Regions from separate parts of the Caldibacillus sp. 210928-DFI.2.18 genome, predicted to be linked through region 1. Evidence: riboswitches for the same ligand, from Rfam matches in the RefSeq annotation. Region 1 holds a riboswitch; the other holds the start of a gene.
What was found. Region 1 has a riboswitch for cyclic di-AMP ahead of LIZ98_RS07740 (potassium channel family protein). Riboswitches for the same ligand answer to the same signal wherever they lie in the genome.
Positions count from the first base shown of each region.

Region 2: it holds a riboswitch for cyclic di-AMP, as region 1 does, so the genes downstream of both, LIZ98_RS14005 (APC family permease) here and LIZ98_RS07740 (potassium channel family protein) in region 1, are expected to answer to the same signal.

Region 1 is NZ_JAJCHL010000027.1:528-7,315, reverse strand. Features, by position in the region: gene LIZ98_RS07750 (CHAT domain-containing protein) at 111-1,118, shown strand; gene LIZ98_RS07745 (NAD-binding protein) at 1,579-2,007, opposite strand; cyclic di-AMP (ydaO/yuaA leader) riboswitch at 2,108-2,262, shown strand; partial or broken gene LIZ98_RS07740 (potassium channel family protein) at 2,331-2,982, shown strand; gene LIZ98_RS07735 (TrkH family potassium uptake protein) at 2,986-4,311, shown strand; gene LIZ98_RS07730 (hypothetical protein) at 4,891-5,166, shown strand; gene LIZ98_RS07725 (InlB B-repeat-containing protein) at 5,226-6,362, shown strand; partial or broken gene LIZ98_RS07720 (transposase) at 6,473-6,788, shown strand, end outside.
Region 2 is NZ_JAJCHL010000080.1:5,805-12,592, reverse strand. Features, by position in the region: gene ald (alanine dehydrogenase) at 1-769, opposite strand, end outside; cyclic di-AMP (ydaO/yuaA leader) riboswitch at 947-1,088, shown strand; gene LIZ98_RS14005 (APC family permease) at 1,344-3,170, shown strand; gene LIZ98_RS14000 (hypothetical protein) at 3,500-3,754, shown strand; gene LIZ98_RS13995 (ISL3 family transposase) at 3,848-5,170, opposite strand; gene merA (mercury(II) reductase) at 5,330-6,788, opposite strand, start outside.

The DNA.
Region 1 (6,788 bases):
TATAACAACAGAAGGCAGTTCCTATTAAGTTAAATGGGAACTGTCTTTTTCTAATAAAGAGAACAAAGTGTTGCTTAATCTAAGAAACATGTATAGGGGGTTATGGCGAAATGTCTCTAATTGAAATGCATAGAAGAACAATTAAGAGAAAAAAAGAAGAGCTAAATAGATTACGAACACAAAAAGCAAACGAATCTAAAAAAATTCCTACACATAGGAAAAAAATTATGTCAGCTCAAAAAGCTATAGAAAGAACAAAATCCGCATCTACTATAAAGATGAAATATAACGAAATTAAACGGGAAGAAAAGAAAATTTCAGATATCGAGAAAAAGTTAGCAGATATTGATAGAAAGATATCAAAAAAAGAAAAAGAAATTCTTGAAGAAGAAAAGAAACTGAATCGTGAAATCGAACGTGATCAAAAGAAACGAGATATTGCCGAAAAGAAGAGGATTGCGCAACATGAGAAACATTTGGAGGAGGTAAGTAGAAAATTGGATAAATTGGTAACTCTTCCAGAAAAAATAACAGTATTATTCATGGCTTCTAATCCATTAAATGCACCCCAATTAAGATTAGATGAAGAGGCCAGAGAAATACAAGAAATGATAAGAAAATCAGAACATAGGGATTCGGTTTTATTTAAAACTCGATGGGCAACAAGAACATATGACGTTATACAGGCTATTAATGAGGAAGAGCCAACTGTAATTCATTTTAGTGGGCATGGTTCTGAAAATGATGAAATTGTTTTCCAAGATAATCAGGGAAATGCAAAATTGGTTTCCAAAGATGCTATAGTTCAAACTATGATGAGTACGTCTGACAATATTAAACTAGTATTTTTTAATACCTGTTTTTCGTATGGTCAAGCACAGGCAGTAATAAAACATGTAGATGCTGCTATAGGTATGACTACATCTATCGGTGATGATGCAGCTAGAGTTTTTGCAGCCCAATTTTATTCGGCCATTGGATTCGGTCTATCAGTAAAAAAAGCATTTGAGCAAGGAAAAGCAGCATTAATGCTAGAGGGTATTCGAGAAGAAGATACTCCTGAATTATACGTAAAAGATGGTATTGATCCAGATGAACTAATTATTGTTAAACCTTGAAATTGATAGATAGTAGTGTAGTTGGAATGCAACCTACTTCTTCTAATTCTTAGGTATATAAAAAAGCACTGAGAATTGTGGTTCCCAGTGCTAATTTTTTGCCTCTTAAATTACCGCGGTGAACCGTACCACAAATAGTGGTAAAGCAGAAAGTTGAAGTTGCGCTTGATAAAGAGTGGTTAAACAAGTTGGTGTTATAACATAGTCCCGCTCCAAAGTTCCTATCTTTTAACTGAAGCATTATGAATAAATATTAGTATACTTAAAAAAATCCATTGAAGCAAAGTTTCAATGGATCCACAACAAACAAAAATAAGTTATCCACATTTTTTGAAAAAATAAGCAAAATTGGTTCTTTTTGCCCCTTTTTGTAAATAAATTTAACTGGAAAATTTTACCAACTGTGGATAAGTCGTAATTGCATAATACTACCGAAAATTGATAAATTTACTCCTCATAGCTAATCACTTGCTATCTTACTTGACCTGATAATTTCGTTTGCACCTGCTCTTTTAGCATTATTCACTTGTTCAGAAGTTTGAATCTCCACAATGGTGTAAACAGAAGGCTTCATTCCTTTTATGGACAGTAAGGAAATAATTGATTTCTTGTCTGCATTTTGTTCGTTTTGGTATTGGTCAGCCGTTATTATTACTACGTCTTTATTTTCTATATTTGCCTCTAGAAGAGTCCCATCATACATTGGGACTCCTTTGATAAATTTTATATTTTCATTCTCAAAGGGAGTATTTTCAAGAGTTTCATCGATTAAAGTAATATCTATACCTTCAAACAAACCACTTAGGATTTCAATTACCATTTTTGTCCGCCCGTTCCAGCCTATAAAAAGAAAATTTTTAAACGTTTGCTGTTGACTTGTGATTAACATACCAATATCACCCTCTCAAAATTCATTATTAACCGTATAAATCATAAATAGTCAATATACCTTGACACAATATATTTCTAGGAGTATCTTTAGATATATAATTTTATATACGCTGAATCATTGAATGAACGGGGGAACCAATTATTGATAAACCTATGTTTATCTAGGGGTGAATCTTAACATAATAAAGTTAAGAAGGGATACTCTCAATTCCTAATCCGACAGTTAACCTCGTAAGCGATTTTGAGAGAAGGGTACTTTGAAAAAGACCATTCTTCTTTGGAATGGTCTTTTTCTGGTTTCCTTCAGGAAGGGGAAACATAATGAAAGTGTCAAAAAGTAAACAATTTGCTGTTTTAGGTCTGGGAAGCTTTGGGGGAAGTCTTGTTAAAGAGTTTCATGATTTGGGTGTAGAGGTGTTAGCCGTAGATAATGACATTGATAAAGTGAATGAATTTACCGAGTTTGCTACGCATGCCGTACAAACAAATGCTACAGATGAAATTTCACTTGAAGCAATAGGTATCCGGAATTTTGATTTTGTTTTAGTCTCATATGGGGACAATTTACAAGGTAGCATTTTAACCACACTTTTGTTAAAAGAAATGGGTATTAAGAATGTTTGAGTACCACCATAAAGTCCTTGAAAAAATCGGTGCTGACCGAATTATTCATCCTGAACGTGATATGGCAAAACGAGTTGCTCATCTTATTGTATCCGAGAAGGTTTTGGACTACATAGAACTATCTGATGAACACAGTATTATAGAGGTAGTTGCAACTGATAAAGTTGCAAATAGATCCCTCACCCAATTAGATACAAGGGCAAAATTTGGGTGTACAATTATAGCAATCAGAAGTGGTAAGGATATTAAAGTTTCACCTTCTGCAGAAGAAGTTGTCTTAAAGGGCGATGTCTTAGTACTAATTGGACAAAATAATGATTTAGACCGTTTTGAAGAAGAAGGTGTTTAATCAATGTTGCCTAAAAGACATATAGTTAATTTAAGCCCACCTAGATTATTATTATTAATCTTTCTAGGATTTGTAATTTTAGGAACTATACTATTAAAGTTACCCGTTGCAACTACAAATGGGATAACATGGTTGGATGCGTTATTTACCTCAACCTCAGCAATGACCGTGACTGGTCTTATTGTTGTAGATACCGGACAGGCTTTCACCTTATTTGGTGAAATCGTTATTTTATGTTTAATCCAAGTTGGTGGGCTTGGTATTATGACATTTGCGGTTCTCATTTTTATTATGTTGGGTAAGAAAATAGGACTTAAAGAACGATTACTAGTTCAACAAGCACTTAATCAAACGAATTTTGGTGGTGTAGTTTACCTAGTTAAAAGGTTATTTTATTTCTCGATTATAACTGAAACAATCGCTGCTTTATTTTTATTCTTACGTTGGCTTCCTGATATGGGGTGGAAACAAGGACTTTATGCTGCCATTTTCCATTCTATTTCAGCATTTAACAATGCGGGATTTTCGATTTGGCCAGATAGTTTATCACGATATGTTGGTGATCCTATTGTAAATATAGTTATAACCTTTTTATTTATTTTCGGAGGACTTGGTTTCACAGTAATTTTCGACCTGTGGAATAAGAAGGAATTTTCTAAATTGTCAACCCACTCAAAACTCATGCTTATCGGTACTTTGATATTTAATGTTGTTGCGGTGTTATTTGTTTTTATTATGGAATACAGTAATCCAGAAACACTTGGAAAGTTATCCATATCCGATAAACTTTGGGCAGCCTACTTTCAAGGAGTTGTCCCACGAACGGCAGGATTTAATACGGTAGATATTGGTAGTCTTGATGACGCAACATTGTTTTTTATGATGCTCTTAATGTTTGTGGGGGCAGGAAGTGCCTCGACTGGTGGTGGTATAAAATTAACTACTTTCTTGGCGATGCTCCTATCTGTCTTTACTTTTCTCAAGGGAAAATCAGAGGTTGTTGTTTTTAGAAGAACTATAACCGACCGAATTGTTGTCCGTTCCCTTGCAATTGCCATTATTGGCCTAACAGTTGTAATTTTTGCCGCGCTAATTCTTAATATTACAGAGGATGCTTCATTCATAATGGTTTTATTTGAAACAGTATCGGCTTTCGGAACCGTTGGATTATCGATGGGCTTAACGGGTGACTTAACAGAGATAGGTAAAATAGTAATAACTTTTGTTATGTTTGTAGGGAAATTAGGACCATTAACTTTGGCTTTTTCATTTGCACAGCCTGACAAGAGTCCAATTAGATATCCCAAAGAGGACATATTGATCGGATAAATCAATCCCAAAACAATTTATTATAAAGTTAATCCGTTATTTATTTCTAGGCCTTGGTGAATTGAAATACACCAAGGTCTTTTATTATTAAAAAAATATAATTTTTGTTGAGGCAGTTTAGTTTCTAATATGACCACTAAATCAATATAAATTTTATAGGTTGCGTGGAATTGTTAGGTAGAATAGGTATTCCATGCTATCATGCGACCAATTAATAGAGAAATTGATATAAAAAACGGGTATTAACTGCAAAAAAATATTGCATAGAATTATTTATACTAAAAATCGAGTTGGAAAGAATATGATTAACCAATTTGTTGAAGAAGGACATTGTTTCTGTTGTAGGTTATTCTCTGGCAGGTTTACTTTTTATCATTGCCATTATTATGTTTTTTTAAATTAAAAATACTTGCAGTCATTGGAGATCTTTCAGGCAGAACAGCGGCACAACAAATTTAAGAAATACGCAAAAGGAATTCATCTACAGGTATAAAACTGTACAAACCGGATGTTTTTAATATAGAAAGGGGGAAATTAACGGAACCTGTTAAAAACTCAGATAAACTTACCCGAGAGACGATGGTAAATCAACCGGAAGATTCATCATTGGCTACCGTTGTATTGAATGATGAGACAACAGCTTATCAAGAAACAATGCTGTTAACAGAAGAAACTGAATTGTTATTTGATGACAGGACTGAGGTGTTGAATGAGGATGTAACAGTGGCCGCCGATGAAACAACAGTTCTGGACCAAACAGAAGAATTACCATATCAAGAGCCTACGATTAAGCAAGTTAAAGATTTTAAAATGATAAAAGATATGAAAGTAACCCATACGGATGAGACCATTTAAAATAATTCAGTTTTAGAAGATCTAGCAGATAAGTATAAAGTGTTTTTGGGGGGAGAGAAATGCACAAAAAGAAAGGATCAAAGACGATTCGTTTCGTATCAATGATTCTGGCAATTATGTTAGTTTTTAGTAACATGCCAATCAGCGTGATTACATTTGCCAATACGACAGAACCGGCACAATCATTGCAGGATGTAGAAGGACAAGCCCAGGTTCAAATGACCGTCGAAATAAATCACGATTATGGGGAAGTAAGATTGAATGGGAATCCCTATAAGGACGGTGAAACACTTGAGGTTACAGCGGGAGAATCGATAGATATAGATGTTACCCCGGATGATGGATATAAAATTCAATCTATCTCCATTGGCGGTGAAAATCAAGAAATTACCGATGGAAGTAAGTTTACAAAAACCGTCCAAAATATCAAGACGAATACAACCATTGAAGTAGCTTTTATCGAAAAAGAGGTTTCTCCTCAAGAGTTTGACGTTACTGTTGATACAAACGAGAATAATGGTGAAGTCATCATAAATGGAACTAAGTTAACAGACAACGGAACATTATCTGTATTAGCAGGACAATCGGTCGAGGTATCAATTACGGCAAAAGACGGGTATGATATTCAATCAGTCACAATTGGAGACGAAAACCAGACAATAACCGATAAAAAAAGATTTTCCAAAAGAATTGAAAAAATAACAGAGGATACTATCATTACGGTTATATTTGCTGTAACAACCCATACCATTTCTTTCGCTGTTAATGGAGAAGGGAAAGTAAAAGACGGAGATATCGATATTATTTCCGATGGCGGGCAAGTTAGACAAGTTCAGCAAGGAGCGGATTTTTCCTTCCTTATGGTTCCTGCCGCCGGTTATCACTTGGCGGGTGTTCGAATCGATGGTGCAGAAATTGATCTGGAAAGGGATGAAAATCTAAAAAAACAAGCGGATAACAGTTACCAATATACATTTCGAAATGTGACAAAGGATTGCTCCGTAGAAGTGTTCTTCGCAATTAATGAATATTCGGTCCGTGCAGAACCAACAGAAAACGGTACGGCTCACTTAGATAAAGGTACCGTCCAGCACGGTGGAACGGCTATTTTGACAATGACACCGGATGCTGACTACCGGGTTGCATCTGTAACTATTAATGAGACGCAATATACGGATATAAGTAGGGGTTGCTGAACAAACAAAAAAACCAAATAGGAGAAGGATTTATGAGCTTTTTGTCGAATATAAAGTGTAAGGATTTTACTAAGAAATTTGCAAAAACCTTGCACTTGGAGGTTATTAAGATGTTTCAAAAAAGCCAAAATCAACTAACATTTGTCGATGATTTCTTTCTCCCATTTGGTGGAAGGTTGAATAAAGATAATCGTTGGGTCCGTTTAGCCGAAATCATTCCTTGGTGGAAAGCGGAAGAAAAGTACGCCAAGAGCTTTAAGAACTCTATGAAAGGTGAACAAGCACTTTCTGTTAGAGTTGCACTTGGCTCCCTCATCATTCAACAACGTTTAGGATTGAGTGACCGAGAAACCGTTAATCAGATTATGGAAAATCCATATCTTCAATACTTCATAGGGCTTCCTTCATTCCAAGAAAAAGCTCCGT
Region 2 (6,788 bases), on a different contig from region 1:
TTGTTTTTACCATTTCTTCTGTGACAAGTTTTGGTGCTTTTGCTCCCGGAATCAAGACGGAACCAATCACCAAATCAGAATCCTTTACCGCATCGGCAATATTGTACGAGTTAGATATCAATGTTTGAATACGTGTACCGAATATTTCTTCCAGCTGACGGAGCCGATTTGAATTTAAATCGACAATGGTTACATTAGCACCGAAGCCAAGCGCGATTTTTGCCGCATTTGTACCAACAACTCCCCCACCGATAATGGTTACTTTGCCACGTTTCACACCAGGTATGCCGCTTAGGAGAATCCCTTTACCACCCTCGGATTTTTCTAAATATTGGGCACCGATTTGTACAGCCATTCGACCGGCTACTTCACTCATCGGTGTCAATAATGGTAGTGTTTTATTGACTGATAATGTCTCATAAGCGATTGCTGTCACTTTATTTTCTATCAGTGCTCTGGCTAGTTGAGATTCATTTGCCAAGTGAAGGTAGGTAAAAATGATTAATCCCGGTCGAAAATATGGATACTCTGACGGGAGCGGCTCCTTTACTTTCAATATCATTTGTGCCTTTTCCCAAACTTCCGAGGCGCTATTTATAATTTTTGCACCGGCCTGTTCATATTCTGCATTTGAAAACGAACTGCCTTCCCCTGCATTTTTTTCAATAAGTACTGTGTGTCCTGTACCAATCAATTGGATGACTCCTGATGGTGTAATTGCGACACGATTTTCATTATTTTTAATCTCTTTTGGTACCCCAATAATCATTTTTAACATCCCCCTATTTAAAATGAGAAATATAGTTTTATCGTATATCTTTTACTTCTGAATGACAACTTAAAACATCGGGATATTCGTAATAAAACTTTCGTAAAAAACTACAATTTATTTCACATTTTATCATTTACAAGTGAAAAAAAAGGGAGTAATATATCATCTGTTACATTGTTTAAGTCGCTGAAACAATATTGTACGGGGGAACCAACGATGGATTTTATATATAAATCCAAGGGGTGAATCCTTTAGGTAGGGATATTCAATGTCCCGAATCCGCCAGCTAACCTCGTAAGCGTTATTGAAAGGGAAGGTGAAATTTTGAATGAAAATACAAAGTCTTGACCGGAGAACTGTAGGCATTTTTTGTTTTCTGTAAAAAAATACTAGTGAACAGCCTGAAGACAAGTTTTTATTTTCTAGATGCGGTCGCAAGCAACTAGCAAACTTCGCAAAGCGGGGGCCATACGCTTTTCTTTATCAAATTTGGTAAGGAAAACCAGCTTTGTTTTGTTTCGAAAAGGAAAGTCTAAGTTTACAGATTATTTACTTATAGAAGGTGAAAACTTTGGTAACTGCATTAAAGAGATTGCTTATTGGCAGACCATTAAAATCAACCGAATTAGGTGAACAAAAATTATCCAAAACAAAAGCATTGGCGATTTTATCCTCAGATGCACTTTCTTCCGTCGCCTATGGTCCGGAACAAATTTTGATTGTTTTGGTGACATTAGGGGCGGCAGCTCTTTGGTACTCACTCCCAATTGCGGTTGGAATTCTAATTTTATTAATCGCACTAATTTTATCTTATCGGCAAATTATTTATGCGTATCCCCGCGGCGGTGGAGCATATATGGTTTCGAGGGAAAATCTTGGTGCAGACTTTGGATTAATTGCCGGTGGTTCCCTATTGGTCGACTATATTTTAACGGTTGCTGTCAGTGTGTCAGCGGGGGCGGATGCGATAACTTCTGCATTTCCAATTTTACACGCTCATAAAGTCGCAATTGCTGTCGCCTTTGTCTTACTTATTACTTTATTAAACCTCCGGGGAATTACTGAGTCTGCATCGATACTGGCTTATCCTGTCTATTTATTTGTATTTGCTTTAATTATTATGATCGGTGTTGGACTTTTTAATATTAGCTCAGGTGTTGTTCCTGCAGAAAACCATACATCGATTGGGACACCGGTGGCAGGTATTTCTCTATTTTTATTACTAAAGGCATTTGCCTCTGGAAGTTCAGCTTTAACCGGTGTTGAGGCAATTTCCAATGCGATTCCTAATTTTCGGGATCCGGCTCCGAAAAATGCTGCAAAAACACTAGTTTCAATGGGACTGATTCTTGCTGTTCTTTTTTCTGGGATTACTTTCCTGGCCTATTATTACGGAATTACACCCAGTGCAAGAGAAACCGTTGTTTCGCAAATTGCTTCTCAAACATTTGGACGAAACTGGATGTATTATTTTATTCAAGGGACAACAGCTTTAATTCTTGTGTTTGCAGCAAATACCGGATACTCAGCTTTTCCGCTTTTAGCCGTTAATCTTGCCAGGGATAAGTATTTGCCGCGAATGCTTTCAAATCGGGGCGACAGACTGGTGTTTTCTAATGGTATCGTTACTTTAGGTGTAGCAGCCATTATACTGATTTTAATTTTTAAAGGAAATACGGAACATCTTATTCCGTTGTATGCGGTCGGTGTATTTATTCCGTTTACGTTGGCCCAAACAGGGATGATGTTGAAATGGTTAAGGGAAAAGCCGGCAAACTGGGTAACAAAATTCATTATCAATACGATTGGTGCATTCATTTGCTTTGTGGTAGCAATGATGTTTTTTATAACGAAATTAACTCAAGTATGGCCGGTGTTTATTTTCTTGCCAATTATTATTATCCTTTTTCATCAAATTAGAAAACATTATGAAGCGGTCGGTGAGCAACTGCGAATTCAAGAAGCAGCTTCTGCCGTGCCGATACAAGGTAATATCATTGTTTTACCTGTTTCCGGTATTACGACTGTTGTAGAAAACTCGCTAAATTATGCAAAGTCTTTATCACCCGACCAAATTATCGCTGTCTATGTTGGATTTGACCGAGAAAATATTATTAAGTTTGAGGAAAAATGGAAAAAAGTACATCCGGATATAAGAATTGTGACCTTATATTCTTACTATCGCAGTATAGTTGGTCCACTTTCCAAATTTATTGATTTTGTTAATAAAAAAGCAAATGAGAATCATTATAATGTGACGGTCATTATTCCGCAATTTATCCCAAAAAAAGGGTGGCATTACTTTTTGCATAACCAATCAAGTTTGATGATTCGTGAATTTTTATTATTGCGTAAAAATGTTGTTGTCAGCACTGTACCGTTCCACTTAAAAAAATAATATAACAAAGGAATCAAAACGGCTGTCTCCACTAAGAGGGACAGTCTTTTTTTCAGTATAAAAATCTTGAACATTTTTTTGTTTTTGTTAGCTTCACAGGGATAGTAACGGAAGCAGGAGTTCGCGCAAGCAAAGGAACCCAATTTCAAAAGTTCGGGTCAGCGAGGAACATTATTGGAGAGGTACATTCGACCAATCATTTGATCGATGATTGAAGCTTACGTATCCTATTTTAAAATCCACACATATCCTAATATAATTGTCCATTTCCGTATTTAAGAAATCCCATATGATAATAATGTAGCTTGAAAAATAATGGAGGTGTGAATGTGTCAGCTCACATTTATCATTTATGCAATCGATATCGGGGAAAAGCGGTTCATATTAAAACACGTGATGGGAGAGTGCACAGAGGAATTATAGTAGATGTTAACCCGCGAAAAGTATATATTCGACCTCTTGGCGGACCAAGAAATTTCGGCGGCTTTGGTTACGGATATTATGGTTGGGGCTATGGCTTTACCTATGGACTTGCACTGGGAGCTATTGTATCGTTAGCAATCCTTCCGTTTTTCTTTTGGTAACAATGAAGAAAAATTCATTTTTGTTAAAACCTCGATAAACAGTCGAGGTTTTTTATACTTAATGGGTATTCGGATTTTATGGTGGAAAAGGGCTTATAAATCACCCTTCTCCAAATTCTTAATAAGTGTGGAAAAATCGACACCAAAGTTGTCTGTAATGTCGTGATCATTCACTTCATACCAATTGAAAGTATCGTATAACATAGCTTTATTGAAAGCACTTGAATTAAATCGTGGCTTACGCTTTTTATGGAGCTTCTCATTGAAAAGGATTTTGGCTCGTAAGGCATCAAACGAGTAACCTCTACCCATTCGCTCTACCTGCCTAATAATGCTGTTAATTGACTCCGTATAAGCATTAGTGAGCCTTTTATCAAAGTAGTTGAATATTTCGACATGCCAGTTGTCTACGGCTCTCACGAGGTCTTTATATGCGTCTTTAGAGTTGCTGGACATACAACGGTGTCTCCATTGACTATAACGAAGATGACCTTCATCTGGATCAGGAGTATCCCATATCCAGTAAAACTCTTCTTTGAGTTCATAGGCTTCTTTTAAAGCAGGAAGATTACCTAACCAAGTATCTAAGAGGAATGATTCACGTTCATTTAGATCGTGTTTACGCTTTAGAAGGATAAACCTTTCACGCATAAGGGTACGTCTTTCTTTTTGGCTCATATGGGCTTTCAAAGACTTTCTGACGTTATCTAAGGCTTGATTAGCCATTCTAACTACATGAAACTTATCTACGACAACTTTAGCGTGTGGAAGGATAGTGTTCACTGCGTCTTTGTAGGGCTTCCACATATCCATTGTGACGTACTCAATGTAAGTCCTGTCACTGATTTCTGAAAGACGTTGGATGACTGTTTCCTTGTTACGGTTAGGCTTGATGTCATAAATAGTCCTGCGTTCAATATTAGTCAATACAAGCTGAGGTCTACGGATAATATGTACCTCGTCTATCCCAAGCCACTTAGGAGTTTCAAACTGGTATTCACGTTCTTTGAGTGCCACATAGTCCTTAAAAACGTTCCTAATGGTTTTCTCGTCAACACCAACGCTTTCTGCGACTTCTACAAAGGTCTTAGACATGGATTGCTCTTGAATGGACTTTAAAAGCCTTTTGGTCATACTACGCTTTTCATCTACAGATATTAGGCGTTCCCAGAAGGTAGATCCGCATTCACGACACTTGTATCGTCTACGGTTCAATTGTAAGCCCACTCGCTTTAAACGAATGGGCAAATCCATAATTAGTTGATTTCTTGAACTGTGTTTGTACAACTTGTCAAAACCACATTCAGGACAACGTTCAGGTGGTCCGACTGCTTCAACTTTAAACATCATATCGGTTTCATTTTCTTGTGGCGGTTCTATTGTTTTAATGTCTGGTAGGGATAATAAGTCTGACATATTATTCATCCTTTATTACTCTGCGGTGTTAAGGTATCAATTATAGATTTGATGTCGAAATCATCAGTGTTAAATTATTTTTGTGACCACAAATGCACTTAGAAAATCCCTTAAAGCATTAGCTGGTTCACTTGAATAGGGAGTTGTAAAAAAGTTCCCTTAGCCTGCACAACAAGATAATTTCGAAATATCTTTATCGAACGTAAGTGCAGCTAATTTTAGCCCTTCAGCCATTGTTAAATATGGTGCTAGGGTTTCTGTTAAATCTTCTATCGTTAAGCCAAATTTAACAGCTAATGATGCTGCATAGATGACATCTCCTGCATTCTCAGATACAATATGAACCCCTAATACTTTTAGTGTTTCTGCATCTGCTACTAGTTTAAATACACCGGTTGTTTCACGGTTTACAATTGCTCTTGGAACAGCATCTAAAGGTAATACAGATGTCTTCACATCATACCCTTTCTCTTTTGCTTGTTCTTCTGTTAAACCAACCGTTGCAACCGTCGGATTCGTAAACGTAACAGCAGGAACTACCGATAAATCTATTTTTTTGTTTAATCCACCAATAGCATTATCAGTAATAATTCCACCTTCATAGGCTGCTACATATACAAATTGCGGTCCTAAAGTCACATCTCCTGCTGCATAAATCTTTTCATTACTTGTTTGACCAAAATCATTGATCAGGATTTCATTATTTTTTCCAGTTTCAACACCTGCTGCACTTAAATTTAAAGAATCCGTATTTGGTTTTCTTCCAGTGGCAACAAGTAACTGATCTGATTCAATGACTTCTCTACTGCCATTTACTGTTACGTAAACCCTTTTTATCTCTCCACTTTGTTCAACACGCTCAAAAGTTGCCCCTTTGACAAGGTTTATACCCTGTTCAATTAACGCTTTTTCAACTGACTCTGAAATCTCAGGATCATACTCCTTTAAAAGTCGCTCACTTCTTTGCATAAGCGTTATTTCTGAACCTAAATGATGAAATAGTTGTCCAAGCTCCATTCCAATGTATCCTGAACCAATTACAGTTAATCGTTTTGGTATTTTCTTTAACTCAAGAAGTGTTGTACTAGTTAAATAGTCCATTTTTTCAAGTCCTGAAATTTGGGGCAACGAAGGCGATGCACCTGTTGCAATTAAAAAGCGTTTTGCAGATAACTTTGCCCCATTGACCTCAACCGTACTAGCATCAACGAATTTTGCTTCACCTTTAATTAAATCAAAATTATATTCATCAATTAAATCCATATATTTTTGATTCCGAAGTTCGCTCACCAATTTATCCTTTTGCGTGATTAAACTAGCTAAATCCACTTCTCCAGCGGATGTTTGTAAACCTATAAACGGATTGTCTTTTGATAAATGATTGATTTCCCCTGCCCTAAGAAGAGTTTTTGACGGAACACAGCCAATATTCACACAGGTTCCCCCAACCGTTCCACGCTCAATCATTCCAACTTTTGCACCGTATTCTATAGCTTTAATTGCCGAAGAAAAGGCAGCAGCACCAGAACCAATAATAAGAAGGTCATAATTGTCTTCATTAATTAACGCCACGTTTTCTAGTGATGATACTTCTACAATTTCTCCGGCTTGGTAATTT